4 regions of the Clostridium sp. D5 genome follow, and region 2 is predicted to be linked to each of the others. Evidence: riboswitches for the same ligand, from Rfam matches in the RefSeq annotation. Region 2 holds a riboswitch; each other region holds the start of a gene.
What was found. A riboswitch is a leader RNA that binds a small molecule or an ion and turns the genes downstream of it on or off. The one in region 2 is predicted to bind cobalamin.
Positions count from the first base shown of each region.

Region 1: it holds a riboswitch for cobalamin, as region 2 does, so the genes downstream of both, HMPREF0240_RS04655 (cadherin-like beta sandwich domain-containing protein) here and nikB (nickel ABC transporter permease) in region 2, are expected to answer to the same signal.
Region 3: it holds a riboswitch for cobalamin, as region 2 does, so the genes downstream of both, HMPREF0240_RS04890 (ABC transporter substrate-binding protein) here and nikB (nickel ABC transporter permease) in region 2, are expected to answer to the same signal.
Region 4: it holds a riboswitch for cobalamin, as region 2 does, so the genes downstream of both, HMPREF0240_RS04725 (diphthine--ammonia ligase) here and nikB (nickel ABC transporter permease) in region 2, are expected to answer to the same signal.

Region 1 is NZ_GL870809.1:1,090,639-1,098,724, forward strand. It holds gene HMPREF0240_RS04645 (leucine-rich repeat domain-containing protein) at 1-150, shown strand, start outside; gene HMPREF0240_RS04650 (sugar phosphate isomerase/epimerase family protein) at 279-1,019, shown strand; cobalamin riboswitch at 1,231-1,425, shown strand; gene HMPREF0240_RS04655 (cadherin-like beta sandwich domain-containing protein) at 1,700-5,905, shown strand; gene HMPREF0240_RS04660 (cadherin-like beta sandwich domain-containing protein) at 5,928-8,086, shown strand, end outside.
Region 2 is NZ_GL870815.1:1,073-9,158, reverse strand. It holds gene HMPREF0240_RS15415 (sugar-binding domain-containing protein) at 1-378, opposite strand, end outside; gene HMPREF0240_RS15410 (ABC transporter ATP-binding protein) at 401-1,393, opposite strand; gene HMPREF0240_RS15405 (ABC transporter ATP-binding protein) at 1,383-2,180, opposite strand; gene HMPREF0240_RS15400 (ABC transporter substrate-binding protein) at 2,199-3,770, opposite strand; gene nikC (nickel transporter permease) at 3,905-4,735, opposite strand; gene nikB (nickel ABC transporter permease) at 4,732-5,673, opposite strand; cobalamin riboswitch at 5,867-6,057, opposite strand; gene HMPREF0240_RS15380 (methyltransferase domain-containing protein) at 6,239-7,384, shown strand; gene HMPREF0240_RS15375 (DUF6506 family protein) at 7,562-7,864, opposite strand; tRNA gene HMPREF0240_RS15370 (tRNA-Leu) at 8,074-8,086, opposite strand, start outside.
Region 3 is NZ_GL870809.1:1,155,758-1,163,843, reverse strand. It holds gene HMPREF0240_RS04895 (iron ABC transporter permease) at 1-1,050, opposite strand, end outside; gene HMPREF0240_RS04890 (ABC transporter substrate-binding protein) at 1,066-2,085, opposite strand; cobalamin riboswitch at 2,305-2,494, opposite strand; gene HMPREF0240_RS04885 (putative 2-aminoethylphosphonate ABC transporter permease subunit) at 2,712-4,427, opposite strand; gene HMPREF0240_RS04880 (ATP-binding cassette domain-containing protein) at 4,576-5,598, opposite strand; gene HMPREF0240_RS04875 (putative 2-aminoethylphosphonate ABC transporter substrate-binding protein) at 5,613-6,692, opposite strand; gene HMPREF0240_RS04870 (PHP domain-containing protein) at 6,824-7,636, opposite strand; gene HMPREF0240_RS04865 (ATP-binding cassette domain-containing protein) at 7,636-8,086, opposite strand, start outside.
Region 4 is NZ_GL870809.1:1,114,999-1,123,084, reverse strand. It holds gene HMPREF0240_RS04735 (sensor histidine kinase) at 1-489, opposite strand, end outside; gene HMPREF0240_RS04730 (substrate-binding domain-containing protein) at 705-1,658, opposite strand; cobalamin riboswitch at 2,027-2,213, shown strand; gene HMPREF0240_RS04725 (diphthine--ammonia ligase) at 2,503-3,162, shown strand; gene HMPREF0240_RS04715 (ECF transporter S component) at 3,624-4,388, opposite strand; gene HMPREF0240_RS04710 (ABC transporter ATP-binding protein) at 4,367-6,103, opposite strand; gene HMPREF0240_RS04705 (energy-coupling factor transporter transmembrane component T) at 6,293-7,174, opposite strand; gene HMPREF0240_RS04700 (DUF4430 domain-containing protein) at 7,171-7,743, opposite strand; gene HMPREF0240_RS04695 (hypothetical protein) at 7,771-8,086, opposite strand, start outside.

The sequences.
Region 1 (8,086 bases), on a different contig from region 2:
TGCAACAGACTGAAGGTGCTTGAGATCGGGCATGATCCTGAAGAAATCGGGGCATGGATCATTAACCGCAGTGCAAAGATCCGATGTAAAAAAGGCGGGGCAGTGGAAAAATACTGCCGGGATTCCGGATTCGAAACAGAGTATATCTAATACAGCATTGCATAATTGAAAGATGAGTGCACTGCTGTACCAGACGAAAGGGATATTTCAGGGGAAACTGCCTGGATCAGGTATAAAATATTATGGTATATGCAAGTCATCTTCTTGAGGATGAAGAAATGAGACAGGTAGTAGAAGAAACTGGGGTTGGGATTGAGAGTATTGAATTCTCTATTTCTGAAAACCTGGACTGCCTGGATGAGAAAATCGCCGGTTACAGAGAACGGTTAAAATATATAGGCGCCGGAAGCCTGACGCTGCATGGTCCATTTCTGGATTTGAATCCAATGACATATGATTCCAGGATAAGGGCGGTGACGAAATCCCGCTTTACACAGACCTATGAGGCTGCCAAAAGACTGGAGGCCAGAAAGATAATTTTCCATACGGGTTTTCTTCCGGGAGTTTATTATCTGACTGGCTGGGCAGATCGAGTGGCCGAGTTCTGGAATGAGTTTATGGAAGGTAAAAGCGGTATCCAGATTCTTATGGAAAATGTATATGACCAGGAAATACCGCCCATGATTGAAGTGGAGCAGAAGGTTGAGTCCCCGGATTTTAAACTGTGCCTGGACATCGGCCATGCGCACTGCTACTCGCCCAGGCCTTTGAGCGAGTGGATTCAGGCATTTGGGAAGCATGCGGGACATGTGCATGTCCACGATAATTGTGGGGACAGGGATGCACACCTGGGATTGGGACGCGGGAATATACCCGTAGATGAGACGCTGGAGTTGCTTAACACATACATGCCGGATGCAGAATATACAATTGAGTGCAGTCAAATGGAAGACGTTCTGATCTCCAGCAGGATGATAAGCAGCTGGCGAAAGAAGCAGAAGGTAAAAATGGCCGGATGAGTGATATCAGAAATTTTTACGCATCTATCTATAAAAATTACCTAAGTTATATCAGAAAACTGGTAAAATGATACAGGACATAAATGATTCATAGTGTTGTGAATATTTTGTGAAAACCGTATGGAAACTATGTGAAAAACAGTGGACTTTTGCTGGGCCATACTTTATAATGAACTACATAGTTTAAACGGAACGTTGTTGTTAGTAATTAATTTAATATTTATATTGCGGTGCATTTCCTGGACAGCTGGGGAATGATAATAGGGAAACCGGTGCGAGGCCGGTACAGTCACCTCTACTGTAACGTGGACGAAGAAACGATTATACCATTGGCATTTATATGCTGAGAAGGTGTTTCGGAGGATGAAGCGAAGTCAGAAGACCTGCCGTGATGATTGTTACGATGTATTTCTGGGATGAAGAAATAGTCCGTTTTGTATACTAAAAATATAATATAGTAAAAAAGATGAGCTCTTCTATCGGAATGATGGAAGAGCTTTTATTTTTAATTATAGCGTATTGAATTGAAACAGACAGTATAGATACGGAGAAAGGATGAACAGAAAAATGCATTTACTTAAAGATAGTTAACGGTCAATGCATGAAACAGAATGCTGGCTGTTTCTATAAAACAATTCAGGCCTATGGCCTAAGAGGAGAAACAGGAGGGATTAAAAAGAATGAAACAAAAGCAAAAAACAAGAAGGGGGTTGTCCTGGTTATTAGCGGTGGTTGTGATGGTGACTACTGTATTTGCAGGAGGAATGCCGGTTCTGGCAGAAGGAACGACAGCGGACACGAATATGTTGTCTGGGATCAGCTTTTCTGATCCAAGCGAAGTGGGCGATCCTGTCAAACTAATATCAGAGGTTGACCCTGAAACAAAAGAATGCACAGTAGGTGTTATTGAAGAGGCGTACGAATTGGGCATATGTGCAGTTCTGAAGGAAGAAGCTGCAGGAGCCACAATCGAGGCTCAGTACCAGAATACTTTTAAGGACAGCGTGACAACAACAATGACCAGTGGTGAAGTACTGGTGTTAGACACATTGCTCGAGTATGGAGAGATCAAAGGCGGAGAGGTTCAAATCACTGTTACATTAGGCGACAAGGTAGAAACATATACAGTACACGTGGTTCGATTAACGCCCCTTATGGAGCTCCAAGTAAGTGATGGAAATATTTCATATTTGACCGGCTTTGCTGAGGACAAAACAGAGTATGAGATTACAGTTCCGGGGGGGACAGAATCAGTTGAAGTTAGCCTGATGGCTATGTACTGGGGCGATATTGATGATAATGTATACACTGTTAATGGTAAGCCTGCTGTATTAGAAGAAGGAGCTTCCTACCCGAAATGCCAGGTTCCGTTAACGGAAGAAAAAACAACAATTGTCGCAAAAGCAGAAAAGCAAGGAACTGTCGGAAAAGCATATACTCTTAATATCATCAAGGATATTAAAAAAGCTGACCTGACCGTTACAACGAACCCTGCAGATGCAACTGTAACCATTACAGACGGTGAGGGAGCGGCAGTTCAGGGAACGGATGGAGTTTACAGTCTGGAAGCCGGAAAAGATTACAACTATAAGATTGAAAGAGAAGGATTTGTAACCCAGACAGGGACGGTTAATCTGACAGAGTCAGAGACCAAAAACTTCACACTGGAGTCTGAGGAAGCACCGCTTCTTCTGAAAGGTGTTGAAGGATATCAGACTCAAAATGTTGAATTTGATGTAACAACAAAAGAGGCAACACTGGTATATGATACATCCACAGCCGTTGAATTAAGAGTCAAGCTGCATGAAGGCACGACAGATAAAGACATGAAGGTCGTTTATACTTATACGGATAGCACAGGCAAGGATGTAAAAGTTGAATCTACGGCAAAAAATCAGTATGAGTCTATGGCAGGTGCGATAAGAGCTGATGGTGAACCAAATGATATTACCATTACTGCTACAAAAGGCGGGGTAACAGAAGTTTATACCGTGCATATAAAACAGCTCACAATTCTGACAGGCCTGCAATTGAATTATGAAAATGGAGATACACTGAAATTTGATCCTGCATTTAATAAATCAACCACAGAGTATAGGACGAAGGTTCTGAGTGATGTGGATGCAGTCAACATTACATTTAAGAATCCGGATACTGGTAATTCAAAGGTAATGGTTAACGGAACAGAAGTGACCGGCACAACCTATAAGATGAATTTGGTTGATGGTGAGAATAAGGCTGTTATTAAAGTGAAAAAAGGGGGAGCAGAGCAAACTTCCTATACCGTCATTGTCGATAGAGTACAGATAGTTGAATTATCCGTGCAGGTGAACCCTAAAGATGCATTGTTTACGATCTATGATGGGGAGAATAAGCGTCTATGGCCGGAGAATGGCAAGTATAGCCTTTTCCCAGGTGACGATTACAGCTATGCAGTTACAAAACTCGGATATGTGGGCCAGTCAGGTATTCTGAATATCAGCCAGTCCGAGACAAAAGAATTTAAACTGGAGAAGGCCGCAGAAATCACGCTTCCGGAGTTGGATGCAGATTATCCGGGCTTCCGTTCCGGCCGTGACAATATGTCAATTGTTGATGCAAAGACTCCCATAACTTCAGATTCCATTGAAGTGAAGTGGGAACGCCAGACAGGTGAATATGTTAAGCCGACCAGCGGAACAACACCGATTATTGTTGACAACAAAGTTTACACACTTTCCGGAAACAAACTTTATGTTCTGGATAAGGAAACAGGAGAGATCCTGAAGACAAGTGAGACAGTAACACCAACCACATTTGGTTTGATGCCTCCTACATACGCTGAGGGAATGCTCTTTGTACCGCTGGGGAATGGAACAATTCAGTGCTTTAATGCAGAAACACTGGAATCCCTTTGGGTTTATGAAGATCCTGCGGGCGGACGGAGTGAGAGTGCGATTCGTTATGACGATGGATATATCTATGTTGGATTCTTTACAACTAAGAAATCAGGTTTCGTTTGTATTTCCGTAACTGATGAAGATCCATCTCAGCAAACGGAAAGAAAGGCAGCAACCTGGAGAGATGAAAACCTTGGCAGCTTCTATTGGGACGGATGCTGGACAAATGAAAACTATGTTATTCTATGTACCAATAATGGAGTATTACATTGTATTGATAAACGAACCGGTGAGATTATGCAGCGGGTAGATTTAGGCGGACAGGTTCGTTGTGATGTTTCTTACTACAATGGAAGAGTCTATGTTTCCAGCCAAAACGGTAATCTCTATTCTTACAACCTGACAAAGGACGGAAAACTTGATGAAGAAAATCTGATTGAACCTTTGAAATTGGGAAGTCAGAGCACAAGTACCCCGGCTATTTACAATAACCGACTGTACGTAGGGATTAATGCAGGAAAGATGTTTGGTGTAGAGGGAAATGCACTCCTGGTAGTGGATATAGATCCTACGACAGGAGCATTGACACCGGCATATGCAGTACCGACAGATGGTTACTGCCAGACTTCTGGTTTGATTGTTACAGGTTATGAAAAAGAAGACGGATATGTATATGTATACTTCCTTGCCAATTCAGCTCATGGTCAGTTATATATGATTAAAGACAAGGCAGGATTGAAGGAAGCAGATCCGGCATCCGGTTTATTCTATACGCCGACTCACGAACAGTATTGTATCGCAAGTGCAGTTGCTGACAGCGATGGCAATCTGTATTTAAAGAATGACTCCGCATGGCAGTTCGTATTAAAGCGTTCAGACGTTTATCTGAAAGAGGTAAATATAGATGGCGGTAACGGAATTATAGACGGTGGGAAACCATTTGACGGTAGTATCAATTCTCACACGATTCAGGTGGATCCCGGAACAGAGAGCTTCAAACTGGATTTGACTGCAAATGAAGGTACAGAAGTTATGATAAATGGAGTGCCCGGAGCAATGCAGGATATCAAGCTTGTTGACGGAAGGGCAGAGGTAGAAGTACAGCTGAAAAAGGGTACTACAGTCAGAACATTTACGTTCCATGTTGTAACAGGACCTGTTTTAAAAGATCTCAGAGTGGACAGTTCTCCGAATGAGGGAATGGCAAGCACCGTCGTTTACACATTAGATCCTGCATTTGATGCAATGACGACTGAGTACACGGTAGGGATTGAGGCTGATAAGGACAATGCCTATATCTGGCCCACGCGTATGAGTTCAAAAGATAAGATGACGATGACTGCCATAAGCGGTATTTCTGGTAAAAACGAAGGTGACGAAATTAAAGGCAGTACGAACTACAAGGGGAATACGTATTTCAATGTGAGATTTGCGGACAACTCAACCATAGGAAAGGTGAAGCTGACAGTAAGTTCGGAGGACGGAACACAGTCTAAGGATTATAACTTTACCGTATATTCCGGAAATGCACTTCCGATCATTACAACCGATGATGGAGCTATCTCAGAACGTACAGATAGCAGTGCAAAGCTTAATTTAACAGCAAATAAAGCAGGAGAGCTGTATTATCTGGTTCAGGCAGCAGACGCGGAAGCACCGGACAGTGCGAAGCTTATGGCAGAGGGAACAAAAGCAGATGCAGTGGAAGGCAAGAACACGATTGAACTGACTGGCCTGCAAAGAAGCGCGCAGAAGCTTTATATGATTCTGAAAGACGCATCAGGTAACGAATCTGCAGTACGTACTCTGGATATTGCATCTGCGATTATAACCGGCGATATGAATAACGATGGAAAATTAACGAATGCGGATGTATCTATGCTGCTGGATAAAGTGACAGCAAGTGAAAACGTGGATCTGGGAACAGGAGACGTTAACGGAGATGGAAAGATAACGAATGCAGATGTATCCATGCTTTTAGATAAGGTAACAGCAGGAAATAACTAAAATGATTTAGAGGGATGATAAGATGAAGGCTGGAATAGCAGAATACAAAAAACAGAAAAAAAGATGGATGGCGGGAATATTGGCTATACTGACTGCTTTTTCAGCCGTTGTCTGGCAGCCATTAAACACGAAAGCGGAGGAAGCCGTTCCTGTGGAAGCCCCCGTTCCTGTGGAAGAACCCGGGGAAACAAGCGTTCCTCTTGAAGGGATTGAGCTTAACAAAAGCGGCCTGGTGATGAAGACAGGAGACCAGAAGAGTCTGACAGCACGTCTGCTTCCGGAAAATACAACTGAGCAGCCGGAAATCATATGGAGTTCAGATGATTCGGAAGTTGCAGTAGTGGAAGGAAACGGAAATGAGGCAATTGTAACAGCAGCAGAAGGCGGCGGAGGCACGGCTGTCATAACGGCAACGGCGGGAGATTTTTCAGCCGAGTGCCTTGTCCTGGTGACCGTGCGGGAGCCGTTGCTTGAGAGTATCATCTTTATGCAGAATAGTTCGGGCAGTAACCGGTATGAACTCACAGAGGGAGTTCCGGGCAGCAATGAGTATACGCTCAGAATTCCGGAGAATACCAATGTGCTATATGCCAGGCCTCAGCTTAGAGATGATGTAATGGGAACGATTACAGCCAGATTCGTGGATTTGAATACCGGGCAGGAAACTGCGGTTGACATGCCGGTGGATGAATCCACGTCTTTGACCAATAATACTACCGGGCGGATTATCAATGCCTATGACACAGAACCAAAAGAGCTTGTACTGGAAGTGACGGCAGAAGACTGGACGGAAATTTATCAGGTTCATATAGTAAGAGGTACCTATCTGGGAGGTTTTAGTCTTACGGATGATAAGGGGGAAGAGATTCCATATACCCCGGTTTTTAAAAAGACCGTTTATGAATATGCCGTGCATGTGCCTTCTACTACCGGACAGATCAGGATCGACCTGTCGCCGGCAGAAGAAACCAGTACAAGCCTGATGGTGAATGGAGAGCCGGCAGAGAATGGCAGTTACATTTTACCGCTGCAGGGCCAGGATACAACGGCAGTTTTGAGTGCCGGAGACGGATTCCAGTCATCGCCTTATGAATACAAACTTTCCGTGTATGTGGATCCGGTCTGCCGCCTGAAGGTGAATCTGGAACCGAAGGATGCGGTATTTGCCATATATGATGCCGGACATGTGAGACTGACCCAAAAAGACGGAGGTTATGAACTGATCAGTGGGGACGAGTATACATATACTGTTTCCGCAGAGGGATATCAGACCCAGAGAGGTGCAATCAAACTAATAGAAGATGAAGAGAGGACTTTCACCCTGCAGAAATCTTCCGGCAGCGGGCTTGAGGAACTGGATGCGCAGTGGGGCGGATACTGGAAAACTGAAAGCAATCAGAACATAGTGGATGCCATGGCACCGGCTGCCCGATTGGAGGCGGAGGTTTCATGGCAAAAGCAGTATGGTGAGAATGCTGATTATGGCAAGAGTGTCAGTGACGGGATTCTTGTAGAGAACTATATCTGCTGCTTTAACGGCAACATACTCATGTATTTGGATAAGGATACCGGTGAGATTGCGAAAAGCGTAAAGATGGCAGCATGGGGAAACAGCTCTTTTACAAAGCCTCTATATGCAGCGGGGATGATCTTTGTCCCACTCAGCGATGGAAAGCTGCAGGCGTTTAATGCGAGGACGCTGAAGTCTATGTGGATCTATAAAGATAGTGTGGGCGGAAATACAGCATCAGCGCTTCGATACGATTCCGGCTATATATATGCCGCATTTGCAAATGGCAATCTGGTGTGTATCTCTATAAATGATGAGAAACCGGACAGTACCAATGAAGAGAAACTGGCAGTGTGGAAACAGTATGACAGTAGGGGATATTATAGAACCGGTGTTTATACCAGTGAAAAATATCTGTTTGCCTGCAGCCACTCCACCACGCTGTACTGTCTGGATAAAAAAACAGGGGAGATGGTCCAGAAGATTTCTCTGCCATTAGAGGCCGGGGCAGCTTCAACAGCAATCAGTTATGAAAGCGGACGAATTTATTTTGCTACAGAGAATGGTTATCTATATAGCTATGCCCTGGCTGAAAATGGAATGCTGGATACAGAAAGCAGTGTATCCCTGAAGCTGGGAGGCGCAGTATTTGGAACGCCCCTTGTCTATCA
Region 2 (8,086 bases):
TTCCACTATACGGCGCATCGTCCTGCCTCTTGTAATCCCAATGACAGTGCCTTCCTTCACAAGAGAATCCACATACTCTGCTGCTTCGGCCGCAACCTCATCCAACGCCCTCTCCCCGTTTGCTGATACCTGTGAAAGAATTATGGCATCTTTTAAACCGAACCGTTCCGTCAGAAGAGCCTCCAGAAAAGTATTCCTCCTTCTTTCCCCCTTAATAACAATATCCACTATTTTGCAGTCCTTAGCAGACTGAAGCAGGCGTGATACCTTGGTCCTCGACAAATAAAGCTTCTTTGCGATCTCCGCCTGTGTCATATCTTTTATATAATACATGCCTGCTGCCTTCTTCATTAATTCTTCCTGGTTCTCTGCTGACATAAATTCCTCCTCAGAATAACAATTATTCCAATATCTGAAAACACGGCTGACAAGAGGGAACGTGTATAATATTATGGCAGGCCGCCCAATGGCCTTTTGACACTTCTTCTAAAACGGGCCTTTCTTTATGGCAGACTTCACAGGCCAGCGGACAGCGGTTGGCAAATGCACATCCCTCCGGCAGATTCATAGGACTTGGAGGCTCGCCCTTTAATATCGGCAGCTTCGCATTCTGATCACAGTATACATCCAAAACTGCATCAAGCAAAGCACGGGTATATGGATGTGCGGCATCCTGTTCCAGCAATTCACTGTTTAGAATTTCCACGATTCTGCCCAGATACATAACCGCAATTCTCTGGCTTACACTTCGGACCAGTGCCAGGTCATGTCCGATGAACAGACATGATACATCCCTTTCTTTCTGCAATTTCACCAGAAGCTGTATAATCTGGTTCTGGATGGACACGTCCAATGCCCCGGTTGCCTCATCACAGATCAGCAGCGCCGGCTGGATGGCAAGAGCTCTGGCTATGGAAACACGCTGCAATTGCCCGCCAGACAGCTCATGGGGGTAACGGCTCATAAAGTCTGCCGGCAGACCTACCATATTTAACAGCGCTTCTGCCTCTTTAGCAGCGTCCTTTTTGGACAGGCGGTCGTAATTGATCCGCGGCTCCATCAAATAAGTTCCGATCTTCATTCTGGGGCTGAATGAACTAATCGGTTCCTGAAATACCATCTGGATTTTCCTGCCAAATGCCCTCTGCTCTCTTTTCTTTAAGGTCCAATAATCAATACCTTCTATACGCACCTCGCCGGAGGTGGGCCTGAGCGCACCGATCATCATCCTGATCAGCGTACTTTTTCCGCATCCGCTCTCTCCCACAATTCCAAGGCATTCTCCTCTGTCCAGAGATAAAGTTACATCAGAAACCGCTGCCAGCACTTTTTTCCCCGTATGAAATCTCTTATTCAAATGGAGAATTTCTACAAACGATTCCTTATCTTGCATATCGCTTACCTCCCAGCTTAGGAACTGCATCTAAAAGACTTTTCGTATAAGCTTCCTTTGGATGAAAAATCACCTCATCCCGGGTACCGAATTCCACAAGATTCCCCCGGTTCATTACGCCAATCTTATCAGACAGATAAGAGGCCACACCCATATTATGAGTAACCAGGATAATCGTGGTCCCATACCTTTCCCTCAGTTCTTTCATCTCTCTGACTACCTGCGCCTGAATGGTCACATCCAATGCGCTGGTGGGTTCATCTGCCAGCAGTAACAGCGGCTGTGCCGTCATTCCCATGGCGATGCCGACACGCTGCTTCATCCCCCCGCTCAGTTCGATCGGATAAGAGTGAAGTACCCGGTCCACATCCGTCAGATGCATGGCTTTTAACATCTTCACCGCCAGATCCCGGCAAACCTTTCCCGGAAGCCTTTTATTATGGGCACGGATAGATTCCCTGTACTGGGATTCTATCCGACTCACCTGATCCAGTGAAAGTCCGGGATCCTGAAAAATCATTGCAATTAATTTTCCGCGGATCGCCTGCAGCTCGGCCTCCGTCAGAGCCGTCAGCTCTTTATCCTGAAACCAGATTTTTCCTTCCAGGATTCTGCCTCCGGGCGGCAGCAGACCCATAACAGCACGGATCAGCGTCGTTTTTCCGCTTCCGCTCTCTCCAACGATGCTGACAATGTCTCCCTGTTTTACATTCATTGAAACGTGCTCTGCCGCATAGCCTCCCGTTTCATAGCCGATGCTGCAGTTTTCAATCCGCAAAATATCCATTTCTGATTTCCTTCTCTGTTATTTCCCAGTCTGCCAATCCGGTGTCACCAGATAGTAATCAATAGGATGCATCGTTACATTGCTTATTTTATCTGTATTTATAAGCGTTATATTATCATTTGCATACAGCCACAGTGCAGGGCAGTCATTTGCCAGAATCTGCTGCGCCTCCACAAATGCATCCACACGGGCATCCTGTTCAAATGCTTCATCCAGCGTCTTCATAACCGCATCAAATTCTTCGCTGGAATATTTTCCATAGTTATCAGTTCCTCCTGTCTGCCAGCGCGATGCCAGATAGTACTGCCCGTCTCCTGCATTTACAGTCTGCCATCCATCAAAAATAACATCAAAATCGCCGCTGTCCCGCTTGTCCTTTACATTCTCCAGCATCTCGATCTCTGTATGAACGCCTGCTGTCTGCCACAGATCCTGCAATGCTTCCGATACTGCTGCTGACGAGGAACTTGACAGAGAAATAGTAAGCACAAGCTCCTCGCCGTCTTTCTCTACGAACCCATTGCCGTCTGTGTCTTCATATCCGGACTCTTTCAATAAGTCTGCTGCTTTATCCGGGTCATAGGACTGGCCGGTTACTTTATCAGAATCATAGCCTACCGTTTCAGGAAATGCCGTGCCCAGAGGCTGTGCATACCCATTTCCTGCAACCTGTGCCACGACCTCACGATCCGTTGCATATGATAATGCCTGGCGCAATTTTACATCGGATAGTGGGCTGCCTTCCGCGCAATTAAATACAATGTCGCTTTCTCTCGTTCCGGTTACGGTTGCCAGCTCTATGTTATCTGCGTCTGCAAGCTGGCCTAATGTTGTATTGCCTGCTCCCTGTGCCAAGTCAATATCTCCGGCCAGAATCGCTTCCACTTTGGTATCGGAACCAATATTCAATGCTGTCATGGTTTTAATAACAGGTGCATCTCCCCAGTAATTTTCATTAACAGCCAGTTCTATTTTTTCTTCGGATACATATTCCGTCACCATGTAAGGGCCGGTGCAGACCGGGTTTGATGCAGCCTGCTCCAGATCTGCCGTAGTATCAATAATACAGTACATCGGCTCCGTTAGATTTGCAATAAATGCACTGAATGGTTCCTCTGTCGTAAAGACCAGGTTCTCGCCGTCCACCTCAATCGATGCCAGTTTCAGGGCGCCGCCTCTGGAGTTCTGTTTGATTGAACGTTCAAGAGACGCTTTCACAATCTCGGGTGTCAGCTCTGTCCCATTGCTGAACTTTACGCCCTGACGGATATGTACGCGATAAGTCACATCATCCACCTGCTCCCACTTATCAGACAGCTGGCCCACAAATTCCATATCCTCATTTACCGTAATCAGGGTTTCGCCGACACCACATCTGGTTAAATTCCAGCCGCCCCAGCCCTCTGCCGGATCCAGGCCCTCGATATAAGTAAAGAGAGCCATATTGATATGTGAGTCCTCTCCTGTAGTTTCTTCTTTTTCCGTTTTTGTTGTTTCTCCCGTTTTTCCATCTTCTTTGCCTGATCCGCAGGCTACAAGACCTACTGATAGAACCATGCAAAGCAATGCTGCAATTACTCTGTTTTTCATAACTTTTCTCCTTTGCTTTTTTGTATGTGTAATTTTAACTTCCGCAGCCATCCCTTCCGCAAATCCGCACACGCTGCACATCAATACTTTGCAGAGCAGAATTGCTGCTGAATTTGATACCCGTACTATTCCTGTTATTTATAATGGGGATCCATTATATCCCTCAGGCTGTCCCCCAGTAAGTTAAAGATAATAACATTGATCAAAATGATCAGTCCCGGAAAGAACAGCAGCCATGGAGCCGCAGACATATAATTGCGCCCTTCACTAAGCATAAAGCCCCATTCTGGTGTCGGAGGTCTGGATCCAAGTCCCAGCAGTGAAAGCCCGGCAATTGCCAGGAGTTTTCCCCCAATGTCCTGCGCGATCAGCACCAGGAGAGTGGGAATCACATTTGGCACAATGTATTTCCGGATGATCCGGAATGTGGAAGCGCCCCCCAGTCTGGCCTGAAGAATATAATCTTCATTCTTAATCGACAGTACCAGCGACCGGCTGGCCCGTGTATACTTTGTCCATCCGGTAAAGCACATCGCAATAATCAGATTCTGAATGCCGGTTCCCATTACTGCTATCATAGCCAGCACGAAGATATTGCCGGGAAATGCCATTAGAACGTCTACCAGACGCATAATAATACTATCGGCCGCGCCGCCTGCAAGACCGCTGATAATACCCAGCAGTATTCCAACCACAGATATAATAGCCGTCACCATATATGCAATCAGCAAAGAGGTCTGCCCACCGTACAAGATTCGCGAGAACAGATCCCGGCCCAGCTGGTCTGTTCCGAACAAATGATCCGCAGAGGGAGCAGTAAGCATATTTGCATAGTCTGTTTCAAGAGGATCGTAAGGTGCAAACCGCCCCGCATAGACAGAAAAAAAGGTGAAAAGTGCGGCAAGTCCAAGACATATAAAAAAACTGGTATAACGGCTTTTCTGCCGTTTCGTCTTTCTTCTCACTTTGCCGCTCCTCCCAGCCGTATCCGGGGATCCAGATAACGGTAAAATATATCCACTGCCAGATTCACACATACATAAATCACCCCCATCCACATAACATATCCCTGTATCAGCTGATAGTCCCTGTTCGTGATAGCATTTACTGCCGCACTGCCTATGCCGTTCCAGCTGAAAATGGTCTCTACGATCATTGTTCCGCCCAGCAGTCCTCCAAACGACATGCCCAGAAGTGTAATAATAGTCAAAAGCGAATTAGGCAGCACATGGCGCAGAATAATGCGCCTCTTTGAAATCCCCCTGGAAAGTTCTCCCATAATATAGGGCTCATGCATCTCTTCCAGCATGGCCGTGCGGATACGCCGGATATAAGATGCCGCCATGCCAAACGCCAGCGTAATATCAGGCATAATCATCTGTTTTATACTCTCAGAGCCTCCCACAGGAAGGGCCTGCAGCTTTACGGCAAACAAATAGATCAGGATCAGTGCAATCCAGAAGCTTGGCATCGCCTCCCCTATGAATGCCAGAAAACGGATGATATAATCTGCGGTTTTATTATGGTAAACCGCAGAGAGAATACCAAGAGGCAATGCAATCATCAGCATAAGTATGAAGGAGGAACATGCCAGCTTAATCGTATTCGGCAGCTTCCTTGCCAGGATTTCCGAGACCGGCTGCCCATACTTTACCGAATTTCCAAAATCCCCGTGCAGCACGCCCGCCAGCCAGTTTTGGTACTGAACAGGCAGAGGCTGGTCCAGGCCATATTCCGCTTTCAGCTTACCGATTGCTTCAGGGTCACTTCCTGCCCCCATACTTTCCATCATCTGCTGTGCCGGATCAGATGGCAGGACATTGGTCAGGCAAAAGGTCAGTACAGATAAGCCGAACAGTATAATGATCAGCGCCGCCATGCGTTTTATGATATATCGAAGCATTTTACTACCTCCCCTGACTGTTTTCTGATAAAAGATCAGAACTGGCATTCAAATTTGGAATTTCCAATGAAATAAAAAAAGGACATGTCCACAGACATATCCTTTTCCAATGTTCAGGTTTTCCCATACTAATTAAGCGCAAAAGCACAACGGCTTTTAACGCAAAAAGAATTTTCTTAGCTGTGGCTCGCAGCATGAAAATAACAGTTAGAACCGGTATTCTGGCTTGAGCTTCTCCGCATACTTTCGCCTTCCCGGTTTCCCAGTGGCTTATTGAAATATGCTCCACTCTTACAGCAACGGCATTGCACAGGATTTGCACCTGTTTCCCTATTGTTGGAAAAACGTATATCTTCCGACAATACTGCAATTCTTTCTTGCAGGCATTCTATCTGCACTATATTAAGTTTCTATTTAGTCCCATTCGGTACTACATTATACTATCATACACTTTTCCCCTTGTCAACAGCCTGTCATTTTTCTTATGATTGTTTTTCTCAGTATGCTGTGCTAATCTAATACTATTACAAGTTTTATTAATTATGTTATCAAAGGAGTATTACCAATGGATATAAATCTGAAAGACCGCATAACCGTATACTGGGATATCCGCGCTACCAGCTACGACCAGATGAGACAGAAACATTTACATGGCCGGGAATTTCAGTTCTGGAAGTCTGAAATGAAATCCATCCTGCCTGTTTCTGACAAACCGCTGAAGATTTTGGATATCGGTACTGCCACTGGTTTTATGGCAATTGTATGTGCCTCTCTGGGCCATAAAGTTACTGCTGTTGATATCTCCCGCCACATGCTCAAACGGGCCAGGTCTGCTGCGGCTGAATCCGGTTTTTCTGTGACGTTTCTTCAGATGGATGCCCATCAGCTGGATTTTCCAAGCGGTTCCTTTGATGTGGTAATCTGCCGCAGCACAATCTGGACTATACTGGATCCCCGGTGCGTCTACATGGAAATATTCCGGGTACTGAAACCCGGCGGATGCTTCTTTAACTGTGATGCCAATTACGGAAAAGATGGTTTCAAAGATCTTGGAACCACACCAGATGAAAAAGCAATCTTTGCTGAGTGCGATGCCTATACCTCTCTCCTTCCAATCAGCTATGTGCAGCGTCCGGAATGGGACATCGCAACACTTCGCAATCTAGGCTTTGTGCACTGTGAATGTACGAGGAATATCAGCGGAAAATTAAACCCACACGGCAGCTCAAAAGCTTCGACGAATCATCCCCTGTTTTCAATTTATTGTGTAAAGCCTGCCGATACAGAGGAAGACGGTAACATTGACTATGATTTCCAGCTCTTTAAAACACATAACCAGCTGTTCTACCGTGAACAGCGGCAGTTCGGCAATAATAAGGATACCGAATATTTAATTCTGGACCTGCTTATGTATCAGCCCGAAGGACTGCGGCCCAGTGATTTAAGCGAATATATATTTATCCCGAAACAAACAGTCACCCGGATTCTGGCACAGCTGACCGAAAAGGGGTATATCCGCCAGATGCCTAATCCCAGAGACCGACGCAGTATGCTGCTTACCCTTACTTCCGAAGGACGTAAACAGCACCACAAGGAAGAAAAGGCTCTTGAAGTCCGATATGCAAAAGTTCTGAACAGTTTTTCCGCGCAGAAGCTAAGCCAGCTCAATCAGCTTTACATGGAGTTTCTGGACGCATTTCCCTCTTCCTGATATAAAATTGCAGATAAAAATAAACCGCCAGTAGCTCTCAGGTACATAAAGAGACTGGCGGCATTTACATTCAATATTCTATTTTTTATCTTTAATAAAGTGAAAAACAAATTCTATAGCTTTACAAATAAGGGCTTCGCACATATACCCGTTTTTCAATAAAGTCCATACTTCAGCCTATTGAAACATTTCATCCCCGCTCTTAAATCCAAAGGCCGGATGGAAATCAAAATTAACAGCTCCAACAGCAATTCCCGGGCCCACCGCCTTTTTTACTCTGGCAACACCTTCATAACCAAAGCCGGCGCATAACTCAATGGCCTGACAGCCTTTTTCTACCATCTCCTTCGCTACGATCTCTGCCTGGTCATAGTCTTTCACACCAATTACATTCATGTTGATGGTGTCTGACGGGATAACTGCCCTCTGCTTCTCAGGGCTAACGGCCTCTGCCACATAAATAAATGCACATTCAAACATCAAAAACTCTCCTTCCATTATTCGGCATGCTTTAAAATATCAAATACTTAACACATGCTGTTAATCCGCTCCATTAAACTTCCAAAATCATAATATACCTTCGTCCGGTATGTGTCAAATACCATTATTGTCTCTAATCATTATTGCAGAGTCTTTAAAAAATTGGTTAAAAAAAGGTCAAAACAATATGTTTTAACCTTTTCTAAAAATGCCGCAGACCGG
Region 3 (8,086 bases), on a different contig from region 2:
CTTTATCATCCACAGAAATAACGGAGCACCGATGAAGGCGGTCAGTATTCCTACGGGAATTTCTGTCGGAGGATGCAGCATTCTGGCTCCTACATCAACCCAAATCATGAATAAAGCTCCCGTAAGGACGGAAAGCGGTATCAGCTTTTTATGATCCGCTCCTACAATGGAACGAACAATATGAGGTACTACCAGTCCGATGAAACCAATGCAGCCGCTTACTGCAACTGCAGAAGCTGTGAGCAGAGTGGAAACTATAATAAGAATTCTTCTTACAACATTTACGTTTACGCCAAGTGTAATTGCCGAATGCTCTCCCATCAGTAATGCATTTAAAGCCTTAGACAGATACATCATACACAAAAATGCCGGTATAATGAATATTCCCAATAAAAGTAAGTCTTCCCATTCCGCGCTTCCCAACCCTCCCAGCATCCAAAATGTTGCCTCTCTAACTGCCGCATCATTCGGGGCTGTATACACAATATAATTCGTCAAAGCACTGAACAGGGAGGAAACTGCAACTCCAACCAGAATTAAACGAATTGGCGTCACTGTATTTCCTGTTCTTGCCAGGGTATAGACAAAGAGCATCGATACCAGGGCTCCGGCAAAAGCCCCTGCAGATACAGTCAGCCTTCCGCCCCATGGGAGCCAGACTCCGGCAAGCATTGCCAGCACGGCTCCCAGAGATGCCCCGGATGAGATTCCCAGGACATAAGGTTCTGCAAGCGGATTTTTTGTGAATGCCTGCATACAGATTCCAGAAAGCGTAAGTCCCGCTCCCACAAGGCCTCCCAGGAGCACTCTTGGAACCCTTAAAAACCAGACTATATTCTGTGTACTGCTTTTAATATCTTCTATAGAAATCAGATGTTCCAGCCCGACGTATTCGGATATGTTATGCAGCACGATTTTCCAGACGGAAATAAAGTCTATGGTAACCGGCCCTGTTCCGACGGCCAAAACAATAGAAATTATCAGCAGTATACAAAGAATAATTGAACATCTAACGCTGTGGTTCTTTATAGTCATGCAAATATTCTTCATACCTGTACATCACTTTCATTCAAAGCAGTCCGGATGGAAAGCTTTTGCAAATTTTTCTATAGTATCTCCGGTCATTGAACTTGCGAATACCTCACAAAGATTTACCGATATTATTCTGTCATTTACTATTGCCGGCACGGTTGCCAACGCCGGATTTTCTTTCAGTTCGGATATTTTCTGCTCTAAAGAAGTATCACCGTAATTGTTTATAACAATGACTTCAGGTGCACGCTCTACAACTTCTTCCCAGCTTACATTCGCCCATGTCTTATCCATATCGGAGAAAATATTTTTCCCTCCCGCGTGTTCAATCAGTTTTGCAGTAAAATTATTTCCACAGGTATAGGCCCCTCCATCCTGAGCCATATCATAAACAAATACTTTTACAGTTTCCTGATCTTTTACTGCTTTTTCTGCGGCCTCAATCTGAGCCTTCATTTCCTCTACAATTTCGTCTGCTTTCTCTTCAAGATCAAAAATACGTCCCAGGTTATAAAAATCTTCATATACAACATCTACGTCTGCCCCGATCGTATAACCTTCAATAGAAGCAAGTGACATGATATCATAACCGCTTAACGTTTCATGCTCCGTATTATTTTTTTCAGAAAAAGCACTGGAACGCCCGTAAATAAAATCCGGCTCCTGGGCCAGGATTGCCTCTAATGACGGCGCTGTCTCTGAAAGTTCCGGTATCTTCAAATATTCATCATTCCACTCGGGGTTAATTACAGAATTTGTATATGCTCTTCCGATAATTTTGTCCCCCAGCCCCATTGCCATCAATTGATCACCAGCATTTGCATTCGCTGCAATTACTCTTTCCGGCACATGCGTGAATGTCACCTCTATATCATCCTGTGTTGTTAATGTAAAAGGAAATTTCCCCTCTGACCCGGATTTCTCTTCCTGTGCCGGTTTTGCTTTTTCTTCAGTTAATGCTGCAGCGTCTGAAGCATTTTTCCCACAGGCAGTAATACTCAGCCCTAATGCCAGCACCATCATCATACTGATCAGTTTGTTTCTCAATTTCATACTTTTGCTCCTTTTTTAAGTAATTTTTTAAAACTATCCTCATAAAAATTAAACTTCATTCTTTCGATTCTGCTGAAACAATGCAAAATAAAAGACATCTGCCCGTTTTAAGCAAATGTCCAGAATATGTATATACTTTAGATACACACAAATAAAGTTGTCTTAATGATCACAAATAACAACTCCAAATATTCAGACAGGCAGCTTTTAACCGGAAGTTTCCTCTCTCTTTCATTAAACAGGTTTCCTGACTTCCAGATTATCGCTCATGCTGTGCCTTCTCACAAAAATATTGATTCTGCAATGGCATATTACAGCTTTCACTCCCTGGATACAGTGGCCGGACCGTTCAGGCTTTTCACCTGATTCCCTTTTACCTCTTTCGAGCATTTAATGAATATTATGATTCAGTTTTACTAAACAAACATACATTAGTAAAACAAAATTGTCAATAATAGAATTATTTTAGATAAAATAATTACAAATTGTTCTTATATTTTTCGTAACCGTATGATAGTATCATATATCCATACCGCTCCCTAATGCAGAAAAACAGCAAAATGCCCGCCCCGGTGCATGCACACATGCTGCGGGAAAGGCATTCTGACCGTGCTTTGCCTGGAACATCAGGACGAAACACTTGACTTTTGTTTTTTATGCTGTCTTGCCTCGTAGATACCTCTTACAACCAAATTGATGAAGAGGAGGAGCATGCACATGGCTACTGCGGGGGCGGTCTGGCCGGAGCCTTCGAGGCTGACTATGGCCACGGAAGCTATGGGGGCGGTCGGGGTGAACAGGAATACGACCGCGGATACGGTTACCAGTGAGTTTACGAAAAAGTATACCCACATTTCGCAGATTGCCGGTGTACATAAGGGGAGAGTTACCCGGCGCAGGGTTTTGTAGAAGGGGACTGCGAGGGACTCGGATACGGTTTCAAATTCTTTATCCAGCCTTTTCAGGGCGGTTGTGGCGGTGGAAAAGGGGACGGAGTAGAAGTGTATCATGTTTGCCAGTACGATGATCCAGATGGTTCCGTATATGATGTGGAACGGGTTCTGTAATACGTAGCCTTCTATAAATGGGATTTTGAAGGTTGGCGCGTTGAAGAACATGATAAAGCTTAAGCCTACTACGGTCCCTGGTATCGCCAGGGGGGTAATGGAGAGCAGATATGTGATTCTTCTGCTGACCTTGAATTTCTGGTTTTTCTCAATCAGGTATGCTCCCAGGAATGTGACGAATGTTCCCAGAAACGCCGATATGAGTGCTATGAGTATGGAATTTTTGAAAGCGGTGATTCCATTTCCTGAGGATATCTTGCTCAGGTCGTAGTTGGACAGGGTAAATGTCAGGTTGTAGGGCCAGAATTTGATCAGGGATGCAAACAGGGCGACTGCAAAAAACAGCAGCATGGCCAGCGTGATCACGAGACAGAATATGGTTGCTGCCATATCGCTGGGCCTGTGTGGTTTGATCTGGTATGGTATGGATTTCGCACTGATCGCCGCATTCTGCTTCTTGTTTATGATCCGGTCCACTGCAAAGGACAGTATGGCAGGAAACAGCAGGATAATTCCCACGACTGCTCCCATGTTAAAGTTCTGCTGCCCGACTACCTGCTTATAAACGTCTGTTGCCAGCACGTTGTAGTTGCCGCCCACAACCGAGGGAGCGCCAAAGTCGGTAAAGCTGTATGTAAATGCTACAAATATGGCGCTGATGAGGCCATACTTGACGTTCGGTATGGTGATCGTAAACATTTTCCGGATTGCGGAAGTTCCCATGGTCTCGGCCGCCTCATACAGACGGTTGTCTGCGGCGGAAAATGCCACCATCAGGATCGTCGTCGCAACCGGAAAACAGTAGATGCTTTCTGCGATAATAATTCCCACCTTCCCGTATAAAGGTACCTGCAATCCGAGGGCCGTAAAGATTCCTTTATTTCCGAACAGGTAGATCAATGCAATACCCAGAAGCATGGTGGGTGCAAAGATCGGAATCATTCCGATATATCTGAAAAAACCTTTCCACGGCACATTTTTTCTTGACAGAGAATAAGAAAAGAAAAAGGCCAGTGTCACTGATATGAGCGTAGATACGGCTGCAATGAAAAAGGTGTGGGATATGGAATAGACCATGGATTTGCTCTGAAAATATTTTGCAAACTGAGCCAGGCCTGCGAATTCACCGCTTTTGTCCTGAAATGCCTTCAGGAACAGGGTGCACAGGGGAAGAACCAGGAAGAGCACCAGAAAAATCATGACCAGGTAAATCGCGATCCCTCTTACAACGTCTTCCTTCTCTCCTCTCCTTATTAATTGTTTTATACGATTCATGTTATGTTATTTTCTCCTTCAAATGTTTTACCGGAACTGCTGCCCCCCCGGTATGAGCCGCATCATTCACTGCACCTGCCCGGCCTCTCCTCTCATCCTCCGGATGAAAAGGGCGGCGCAGTCAGGTGCATGAATAAGCTGACGCACTCTATGCGGATTCAAATCCCAGCAGTTCCTCTTTCGGCATATTCACATACACGATCTCGCCCACTCTGAATTTCTTTTCTTTTGCTGCCTGGAAGGGCACATCCACATACAGTACCATGTCGCCGTATACCACATGGCTCACCTGTACGGATACCCGGTTGTAAAATCCTCTGAATTCAATGTCTGCAATCTTTCCGCGCAGGCTTTCCTTGTCCGCAGTTCTTTCTATTTCTATCTTCTCCGGGCGTATGGCAACCCGTTCATAATTACCCAGGTTGTATACCCTGCTCTTTTCACGGTCTATAAAATTAATGGAGCCGATGAAGTCGGCCACAAAAGGATTTTCCGGATGTTCGTAGATTTCTTCCGGTGTTCCCTCCTGCATGACAACGGCCTTGTTCATGACAATGATTCTGTCCGCCATGGTCAGGGCTTCATCCTGGTCATGGGTTACCATGATCGTCGTAAGGCCCAGTTCCTTCTGGATACTGCAGATCTCCTTGCGCAGAGATATCCTGACCTTCGCGTCCAGCGCAGACAGCGGCTCATCCAGCAGCAAAAAGTCCGGCTCTGTCGCCAGCGCCCTTGCCAGTGCAACACGCTGCTGCTCCCCGCCCGACATCTGGGACGGCAGGCGGTCCTTTGCATTCGTCAGTTTAATCATCTCGAACAGGCGGCCCACACGTTCTTCGATATCTTTGTTTTTTATTTTTTTATTGCGCAGCCCGTACGCTACATTCTCAAATGCTGAGAGATTCGGAAACAGTGCATAGGACTGGAACATAATTCCAAAGTTTCTTCTGGCCGGCGGAAGATTGGTTACATCTCTGTCGTTAATGTATATTCTGCCGTCACTGGGCCGGTCAAGACCCGCAATCAACCGCAGTAATGTGGACTTACCGCACCCGGAAGGGCCGAGCAGGCAGACAAATTCGCCTGCCCGGATCTGTAAATTCACATTATTTAATGCCACGTTTTTCTCAAAAACCTTAGAAACACCGCTTATTTTTAAACTTACGCTCATAGTATGTACCTCTATTACTCTTTCGGAGCACTCTTGGAATCATAGCGCTCTGTCCAGCTTTCCAGGATGGATTCTCTGTCCTTCGCCGCTTTGTTAAAGTCCATATCCGGGATCAGCTGATCCAGCGGGTTCTCTGAGTAACCTTCCGGAATATTATCGCTGGCGCCCGTTGCAACGATCGGATAATTGGTTGCATATTTTTCCATTATATTGTCAGAAATCGCCCAGTCCAGGAACTTTTTAGATATCTCTTTTTGATTGTCCTTTTTGATCAGGGCATTTGCCTCCATATCCCATCCTGAACCTTCTGACGGGAACACTGCCTCGCAGATCTCGCTTCCTGCCTCTTCGGCAGACTGAATGCAGCGGTATCCAAAGGAAACGCCGATGCCATATTCTCCTGCTGCTGTTGCCTTTGCCGGCTGAGAACCGGAGTGCATATAAACCGCTACATTTTCATGGAGCTTATCCAGATAGTCCCATCCTTTTTCATCACCGTAGAGGCTGAGAATTCCATTGACTGTCAGAAGTCCTGTACCGGATGATGCCGGATTGGACATGGCAATCAGTCCCTTATACTTCGGATCCAGCAGATCTTCATAAGATGTCGGCACGGTGTCAATCCCCTTTGACTTCAGGACTTCCTTATTTACAATAAATGCGGTTTCCCATGCGTCGATTCCCACCCATGAAGGTACATCCGCATCATCCTTGAATTCCGGGAGAATTCTGTCCACGCCTTCCGGTGCGTAAGGTTCCAGCATATCGTCCTGCGCCAGTACAAGCAGACTGGTAGCTGACAGCCCCCATACCACATCTGCAACCGGATTATCTTTCTCTGCAAGCAGTTTTGATGTGATGATACCTGTGGATTCTCTTGTTACGTTTACCGTAACATCCGGATTCTGCTCCTTAAATTCTTCCAGATAATCTGTCACCTGCTCGTCCTCCAGAGCAGTATATACATTAATTACATTCTCATCTGCTTCTGCCGAAGTGCTGCTGCCTTCCTCTGCATTCGCCTTTGTCACGCATCCTGTCAGTGTACTCAGTGTCATTAAAGCGATCATTCCCATTACTATAATCTTTTTCATAATTACCTCCAGATTTCTTTTATTATCTTCATTTCACAAGGCAATTATATCGGCCGATTATTGAATATTTATCATCTGTTCGTTGGAATTCTGTAAAATTTTTCCCCGGATATGTTAAATAATTTTACATTTTAAGGAAGAAAAAGTATTTCGCTGCTGTCATGAGCCGGATATGCGCCCAGTACCGTCTTCCCGTTTTCATACCTGCCGTGGAAGTCGCTGCCGCCGGTCATAAACAGCCGATAGCTGCGGCAGTACTCCTCGACTCTGTTTCTGTCTGACTTTCCGTGGGAAGGGTGGTTCCACTCGATCCCATCCAGCCCCGCCTCCGCCAGCCGGTGTATCATCTGATAGTTCCCCTGCTGCCCCGGATGAGCCAGTATCGCATACCCTTTATCCGCCTTAATTGCCTGAACAACGTCCTCCGCCGCAGGATATTCAATGTCAAAATCACAGGGCCCCTGGTTTTTAAAGATATGTTGATAAACTTCACCGAACAGTGCTTCACTCTGCCCCGTCTTCACCAGATAGTCCAGGATATGCTGCTTGTAAATGCAGGATCCCGCCATCCTCTGGATTTCCTCCAATGATATGTGGTATCCGATGCTCTGAAGAATCTCGATCTGCTTCAGGCAGTTTTCATTTCTTTTTCTCAGTGTCTCTTTTCCAATGGCCTCAATCTGCCTGTTTGTCTGATACTTGTATCCAAGTATGTGAACTTTTTTATTTCTTTTGAAATCATATGCAGACATTTCGATCCCTTTAATCGCCTGAATCCCCTGCTCCCGGGCCATTGCCTTATGCTTTTGGGCATCCGCGGTTGTGTCATGATCTGTAAAAGACAGGTGCGTAATCCCTGCCGCTTTTGCCCCGGCAAGGATGGCCTCTGTCTGGAGACTGCAGTCAGAAACTGCAGTATGTATATGTAAATCTGCCCGATACATCACAACGCCTCCTCTGTCTGAAAGCTGCCCTGTGAGATGTTGTACACGCGGTCACACAGCCCTTCCATAAACTCCAGGTCATGGAAAATACCGATCATGGATGTTCCTTCTGCTTTTAGTTTCATCAGCAGTTCTTTCACCAGAAGCTTTGTGCTGTTGTCCAGCGATGCCGTTGGTTCGTCCAGCAATAACAGCCTCGGTGCCTTAACCATGGCATGTGCCAGGTTCAGGCGCAGCTTCTCCCCGCCGGAAAAGGTATTGGGATAGATATCCCAGAGCGTCTCGCTCAGTTTAAAGTAACGCAGCATCTCCTCTGCTTTTTCTTTTGACACTTCATATGAAAATCCGGCGTCCAGTGCACCGTTAATCACATGTTCCCTGGCAGTTGTACGGGGAAGTATGGTCAGAAACTGGGAGACATACCCGATCTCCACTTTCCGCAAATGAATG
Region 4 (8,086 bases), on a different contig from region 2:
GGCAGTTCTTCTCAGCGGATCCTGCAGCATAACCGGCTCCAGGGCGGTCTCAGAAGATGCGGCTATCTGTTTTATTTTTTCATCCGGAATGCCCTTCTCATAGACCGGGTAATCCTCGGATGTGATAATACAGCCATCCCCGGGAAGCACAAGGTATACAGAACCTATATCACTGTATCTTCTGGAATAGACGCGAAGCTGGCCGGCAATTGCTTCCAGCTGATCCGCATTTCCAGAACTCAGGTAGTCTTCTGCCATATCCAGCAGTTCCTCATCACAGGATGCCTCTGCGGTCAGAAGATAAACGCCCTTCAGAAGTTCGTCAAAGCTGTCCCCCATCTGCCGGATACGTGCATATAGATTTTCCCCGTAATTTTCTTCGATCATAGCAGAGGATTTCTCGTAAAATACAATGGTAATCGCCAGTGCGGTGACCAGGGTGATACAGATTGTCGCCACCAGCACTTTGCTTCTGATACTACGGAACATTCTTTATCCCTCCCGCCTTTTTCTTCCATTATACAGTATGGAATACCGGCAGTACAATATCTCTCTCATCTCATTATACCTCTTCTCACGCCTCTTCCCATCTGGCTTAACTTTGGTTAAAGGTGCTTTTTTTTAGCAATTCGCCCAAAATCTAAAAAAAGACCACTCTTTTTCAGAAGCAGCCTTTCTTTTTGGGTCTTATTTTTAGATTCCGCCTAATTTTGAATCTGATATTCCTCCACATTATCCTTTGTTATGATTTCCACATTCAGAATCTTATCCAGAGGAAGGTCCTCGCCGTCCCTCTTCTCTATGATATATTGAATTGTCTCATACCCAATCTCGTACCCTGACTGCGCCGCCAAAGCCTGGATTCCGCCTTCTGCCACGGCCTCCAGCGCATCCTGCTGCGCATCCACTGTCACAAGCACAACCGGATGCTGTTCCATATACTTCATAATTCCCAGCGCTGTCACCGCACTGGTGGCAAAGATCCCCTTCACATCCGGGTGCTCCTCCATAAGACGGGTGATCTCTTTTTCAGACATCTGAAGGTTGCTGTATCCGCTCTCTACAAACGCGACTTCCATGTTTGTATTCTCTTCTATATAATCCGAGAACCCCTTTACCCTGCTGGCATGCCCCGATTGTTCCAGATTCCCCGAAATAATCCCAACTTTTCCATTGCCGCCAAGCGCCTTGGCCATATATTCGGCCAGTCCCCTTCCCGCCTTTTCATTATCAATTCCAATATAGGGAATATCCTGGCTCATAATCCTGGTGTCATAGGAATAAACCGGGATTCCGTTTTCCTTCGCTGCTGCCAGATACGCGTCCGCACCAAAGGACTGAATCGGAGAAACCGCCAGCGCGTCCACGCCCTTCGCGATCAGGTCATCAATCATCTTCTTCTGCAGACTGTCGTCCGTCTCCGAATCCGGTGACAGTGTAATCACTGTGACGCCGTAATCTTTTGCAGCCTTCTCCATTCCAGAATAAACAGACATCCAGTATTCACTGCTTTTGGACTTTGTGACGACACCAATTACATATTCTTCCTTCTCTTTTGACTGCCCGGCACTGCCTGCGCATCCGGACAGCACCAGTACACAAAGTACAGACAGCAGTACTTTCCCCATGTGTTTTCTCAGATTCCCGCCCCCGTACATCCGTACACCTTCTTTCCACTGCTTTACAGAAAACAAGCGTCTGCTTTTAAAAAAAGAGAGGGATCGTCTCGCCTCTCCTAAGATTTCTTAGTTCATTATAATTGTTTCTTCTTCCCCGTGTCAATAGTGCCCCGATTTCTCTTCTATGTTTAATCGGCAGCCACTGGTCTCGCCCCATGCATTTGTGCACGGCTTACGCTGACAAAAATATAACCCCGATAAAATATTGCTGAAAGCGATCATGACTAATCAGATAAATTTAAAAATTAATGTAATATTCAGATAAATCTTTGAAATGCATTGATAATTATAAGCATTTGATATAAAATACTTCTATCAGATTCACTTAATACTATTGATTCTTAATAAAGATTACAATGGTTCAATACGATAGAAGTGCAATTTTACACTTTAGGAAGTCTGGTGAGATTCCAGTACAGTTTTATCCCTACTGTAATGAGTTACGAAAGCTACACAACCACTGGTTGATCCGGGAAGGGCAGCAATTAGGTCTGAACTTTAGTCAGGATACAAGTATTGAATCATTAGAAAGCGTCTGAAGGCATAGAGCAGAGGTTTATTTTTTATGCTCTTAAGAATCAGAAAACCATTTAGTATTGGAATAGGAGGAGGTCAGTAATGGGATTGGAGTTTGTTATTTTATTAGTTGTTATAATAGTAATAGCTTCTCAAATATTGAGAAGAATGTATGAGATAATTTCGCTTTTAAAAGAAATACTGGAAAAGATATGAAAACAATTTATGACATCATGCACTGCGAGAGTAAAGCCATCCTAATGCGGCCGCAGCTGCTTCCACTCATTATTTATCCGGAGGAAAACAAATGAATGAACTAAAAGGTAAAAAATTCGTTGCATCCTACAGCAGCGGAAAAGACAGCACCCTCTCCATCTACAAAGCAATACAGTCCGGCATGATTCCCATGGCCCTGATCATGACCTACAACACGGACCGGGAGCGAAGCTGGTTCCACGGAATCAGCTCCCAAGTCATCCAAAAACTCGAGACATCCATGAACCTCCCCATCACCCTGATCAAAACAAGCGGTGAGGATTACGAAAAAAACTTCGAAAAAGAACTCCTGTCTCAAAAATCAGCCGGAGCAGAAGTCTGCGTCTTCGGCGACATCGACCTGGAAGAACACCTGGCCTGGTGCAGCACCCGCTGCCAAAACGCCGGCCTTCAGCCATCCTTCCCACTCTGGCAGAAAAGCCGCAGACAAGCCGTCCTGGAATTCCTAGAGGCAGGCTTCACCACCCACATAACCGTAGTAGACACCGAAAGAATGTCCCCCGACTACCTGGGCCAGCCTCTGACTCCCGCCCTCATAGCCTCAATGGAAAAAGACAACATAGACGTCTGCGGCGAAAACGGAGAATACCACACCTTCGTAACAGGAGGCCCCCTCTTCAAAACCTCCCTGGGCATAAAATTCTCCGCACCAATTCCCCGCGGCAAATACCTGACCCTGGAAGTCGAATAGCACTCCTTTAATAACAATATTTTTTTATACTCACAAGCCCCCGCTGCACATCCCGCGCCGCCAGCCCCATCCGCCTCCCCCGTCCGTGACTCCCCGTTGAATTTTCACCTGCCGCCCAGAAAAGCCCAGCCCGCTGAAAGTCTGCCGGGGAAGGTACGGCGGGACGCAGCAGGGCATTTTGGCAGCGTAAGAATGCGCTTACACCCTCTTATATCAAAATCGGACTCTTATATGGATGTGATCTGCTTCCGAAGCAGATCACAAGCCGGCCTGAGCCGCGGAATTCATCAGAATTCCACGGTGAATGCCGGTGGTTCCATATAAGAGTCCGATTTTGATATTAGAGGGTGTTAGCAAATGGCCCGCCGCCAAAATGCCCTGCTGCGTCCCGCCGTACCTTCCCCGGCAGACTTTCAGCGGGCGCCCCCTTTCCCAAAGCCTCCCCATGAAAATACATACGCTTAAAAGATCCCATGTTTCACCTGAATCCGGTTCATCTTATCTCCAATCGGCCTGATAGTCAGCATCAGGAATACTACATTGGACACACAGTACGTAATTGTCACCGGCACCGCAGTCGCAAGCGCCCCCAGATACCTGTACCAGTTCCAGCCTCCCTCGAAGCTGAGCACCGTCCAGATATCCATAAGCCCTGAATAAGCGATCCCCGAGAATATACCATATATAATCAGCGGTATACGGTGACGCAGGAGCGCCCGCAGCCCCGGGAATCCGGCGATCATCCCGATGATTCCCCAGGAAAACATCTGAAAAGGTGTCCATGGTCCCTGCCCGAAAAAGATATTGGAAACAACTGCCGATAGTGAGCCTACCAGAAATCCGGATTCAGGCCCCATATAGATTCCGGTCAATACCACGATAGCCGTCACGGGTTTAAAAAAAGGGATCGGACCAAAAATAAATCGGCCCACCACGGAAATTGCTGTCATCACTGCCAGCAGCACCATCCGACGGATACTCCCCTCCCGCTTCTCATAGGCGAGATAAAAGGCACCGCATGCAATCAGTACGATCATCATGGAAACCAGATTGTACTTCCGGTCTGACAACAACCGGATACCCAAAACAATCAAAAAGATCACCCCTGCCGTCAGACAAATCCAGACTGCTGCTCTCTTTTTTGTGTAAGGGAGGGTGTTCTCCAGCAGATTCTCATCTATGTGCTCGGTTGTATCTATACTTTTTATGCTGTCTCTTTCCTGCATGTACGCTTTCCCTCCTTCTGTATCCGCACATTCTGCCTGCACAGTTCAATGACATCCTCGCAGGTCACCGCATTCTCGTATCTCTGTCTGGAAATCCTGTTTGCCGCAGTGGTATAATAATTATTATTGCAGAAAAATTCTTCCGGAGTGTCCACAGATGTAATCTCATGGTCGAAAAACAGTCCGCACCGATCCGATACCCCTGCCGCAAATTCCACATCATGAGTCACCATTAAAATCGAAATTCCCTTCTGCTTCAATTCCTTTAAAAGCTTCTGCAGCTGCATCTTTGACCAGGCATCAATTCCCTTCGTCGGCTCATCCAGAAGCAGGAACCGAGGCTGAAGAAGAAGCACTTTTCCGATCGCCGCCTTCTGCTGCTCACCGCCGCTCAAGTCATAGGGATGCCGGTCCAGCAGATGACCGATTCCCATGAGCTCTGCTGTTTCCTCAATCTTTTCCTTCATCTCGGCCTCGCTGTATCCCATCACATGACGAATTTCATCGTAGTCCTCCCGGACAGTCATCTTAATGAACACGGTCTGCGGATTCTGCGGAAGGGAGGCCAGATTCTTCACATATAATTCCTTACCGCTATATTTATGTATTCTCTTTCCGAATACCTCAATCTTTCCCCTGTATGGTTTATAGGTGCCTGAAATCACACTTAACAGAGTCGTCTTCCCGGATCCGTTGCCGCCCAGAATACTGACGATCTCTCCCTCGTAAACTGCTAGCTCTACTCCGTCCAGCACATCCGGCAGGTCTTTCTCATATCGGAAACACACATCCTTCATGCGCATAGTGATTTTCTTCCCCTGGGTACTGTCCGTTTCGCGGTGCAGCCTATTTATCTCATTCCCATAATATTCTTCCAGAAAGTTCCTGCCGTCCCGCACGGTCAGAGGACATTCTGCATCCCGGGCATCCAGCCCGTGGTATATTCGAAGGGCGCTGGGCAGTCCCAGAAGCATCTTGTGGTCTGCGTTCAGACACTTCAGGTCTCTCCCCGCTTCCCTTGGGGATTCCATCAGAAGCATCTTCCCTTTGTCCATAATAAAAGCCCTGTCCGCCACAGGGAACACTTCTTCAAGACGGTGCTCAGTAAGCAAAATCGTCAGGCCCAGATCTTTATTGATCTTCACCAGTGTATTGATAAAGTCTGAAGCCGCAATGGGATCCAGCTGGCTGGTAGGCTCATCCAGAATCAGAAGCTTGGGCTGCATCGCCATGATCGAGGCCAGATTCAGCAGCTGCTTCTGCCCGCCGGACAGTTCCGTCGTCTTCTTCCGGTACCAGTCATCTATTCCAAAAAAGCAGGCCATCTCAGCCACCCGCCTGCGGATCACAGGCGTCGGTACACCCATATTCTCAAGGCCAAATGCCAGCTCATGCCACACTTTATCCGTGACGGTCTGGTTCTCCGGGTTCTGGAGAACATAGCCGATATCACAGGCAGCCTCCCGCTCAGAGAGCTGCTCCTGCTCTACACCGCAGAACCAGATCTTGCCTGTTATATCCCCGGCAGGTGCCAGTTCCTTCTTCAAGAGCCGAAGCAGAGTCGTCTTCCCGCATCCCGACTCCCCGCAGACAACTATAAACTCCCCTTCCTGTATCTCGAATGAGACATCTTCCAGTGCCGGAGCTATCCTGCTGGTATCCTTTGCCTGCTTTGGATAGGTAAAGGTTAGATTTTCTACTTTCAGTAATTCCATGTTACGCTTCTCCTTTAGTTTCGTCACCCCTGTTGGACAAAGCAGGGCCGTTTGTGTACTCTTTCAAGCTTTTAAAACCGGTTTCTTCTCTTTTATAAAATGAATTTTTTCTTATTTAGAAAGACAGATGGCTGGTTAATAAGTAAAAGTCCGTAATTTCTTATTAAGCGGCTTTTGCGCTCCATAAAGTCAGATCTTCGACCGCAGATATTTTCCGGTCAGTTTCCCCCTGGCCTCTATGATACCCGGTATAAGGTAAAATACGAAAATGATCAGATACCTGGCGATATCCTCCGGGTTTAACTGCAGCTGCGCCACATAAGGATAATAAAAGAAATCAAATCCACCCACTGCAAAGCAGGACAGGATCAGAACTGTAAATCCCCCCATAATTCCAAGAAGAATACCGTCCCTTCTTTTAAAACGGAACAGGGAAAAATTAGTCCTCCCATGAAGGCCGTAGCCCCTGGCCTTCATCGCATCCGCCGTGTCTATGGAGTTCTCCATGGACCAGGAAACAAGACTGTCAAATACACGTATCCCGCCTCTTATCCGATCAGGCACACTGTCCGTAGCATAAAGCCCCATCGTTTTCTGGGACTGGTTGATCTTTCGTATCTGATGTTTAAACAGGGGAATAAAACGGAATGCCATGGAAAGAATCAGCCCCAGCTTAGGAATCACCTTTCCAAACAGATACAGGAATTTATCCGTGGTCAGAATGGCACTGTAGCACCTGCACCACAGCAGGACACATACAATCATCAGCGATGCAGCCCCGCCATAGATCATAGCCTCCAGTGTAACCGGATTATCATTCATGAAAAATAAAATCGTCTCTCCATTATGGACAAATATCGGATTGGTCACTGCCATTGGCACAAACAGGCAGAACGAAAATAACAGTTCATTAAGCGTTTTCCGAAGACCATTTAAGGCCCCGAAGAACAGGAATCCGCCGGCCAGAGACGCAAGTATGACCACCGGATGCCTGCTCACCATAGAAAAACAAACTACCAGAATATAATATATAAACAGCACTGCCGGATGAAAACTTTCAAATCCATTCATGATTTGTCCTTCTCTTTCTGCATATCTGCACCATTGTATTCGTTCCCCACATCTCTGCCCAGGTCGCAGGTATAGATCCACTCGATTTTATCATGATTTTTCATCTCGTAGGTACTGCATCCCTTTCCCGGATATTTTCCGTTTACCGTGAACATCCATCCGGACAGCTTTCCGCAGGAAAACTCATAGAGATAATTGATCCCCTTAATGTAGGCGCTGCCATATGCATTGTTCTCGATCCCCTGATACTCCATATGAATCTTGTTGTAACGGCAGACCCGGTTCAGGATATCAAATGCCGTATCCCCCGGCCGAAGGACATAAGTAGTCTCCGGCAGGATGACCCCGTCTGAGGGCACATACTTTTCATCACGCAGCTGTGGATCCAGCTTGTCCCAGTTATCCAGGACTGTGTCACAGCGGATACTGATGGTCACAGTCTCTGAATCCTCTTTGATGTCCTCCATATGGGTCAGATAATACTCATCTACAGACTGAAATTTTGTGCCGGAAACCAAAATCGCCACCAGCAGTATCACAACTCCAATCATTATAATATTCTTTTTCAAATCTTTCCCTCACTTCTCCCGCCGCTTCTACCAGTCATCATCATCGTCTTCATCTGCACTCATACCGCTGTCAGCATCAGGACCCGATATCATTTTCTTCTTTTTTCGATTATTGAGCATCATAATTATAAAAATGATTACAATCAGCACAACCACTGCAGCGATACCCACTGTTATAAGAGCCGTACGGTTTTTCGTATCCCTCAGCGCCTCTTCGCCGCTTTTTTCCCTGTCCGCTTTCAGCTCAGGCAGAGATTCGCCTGCTTTCTCTATCTCCTCCTCAGAAACCGTCGGGGCATCCGACAGATCGAAGGTGTTACATTTCCCTTCCTTCAGGCGGCAG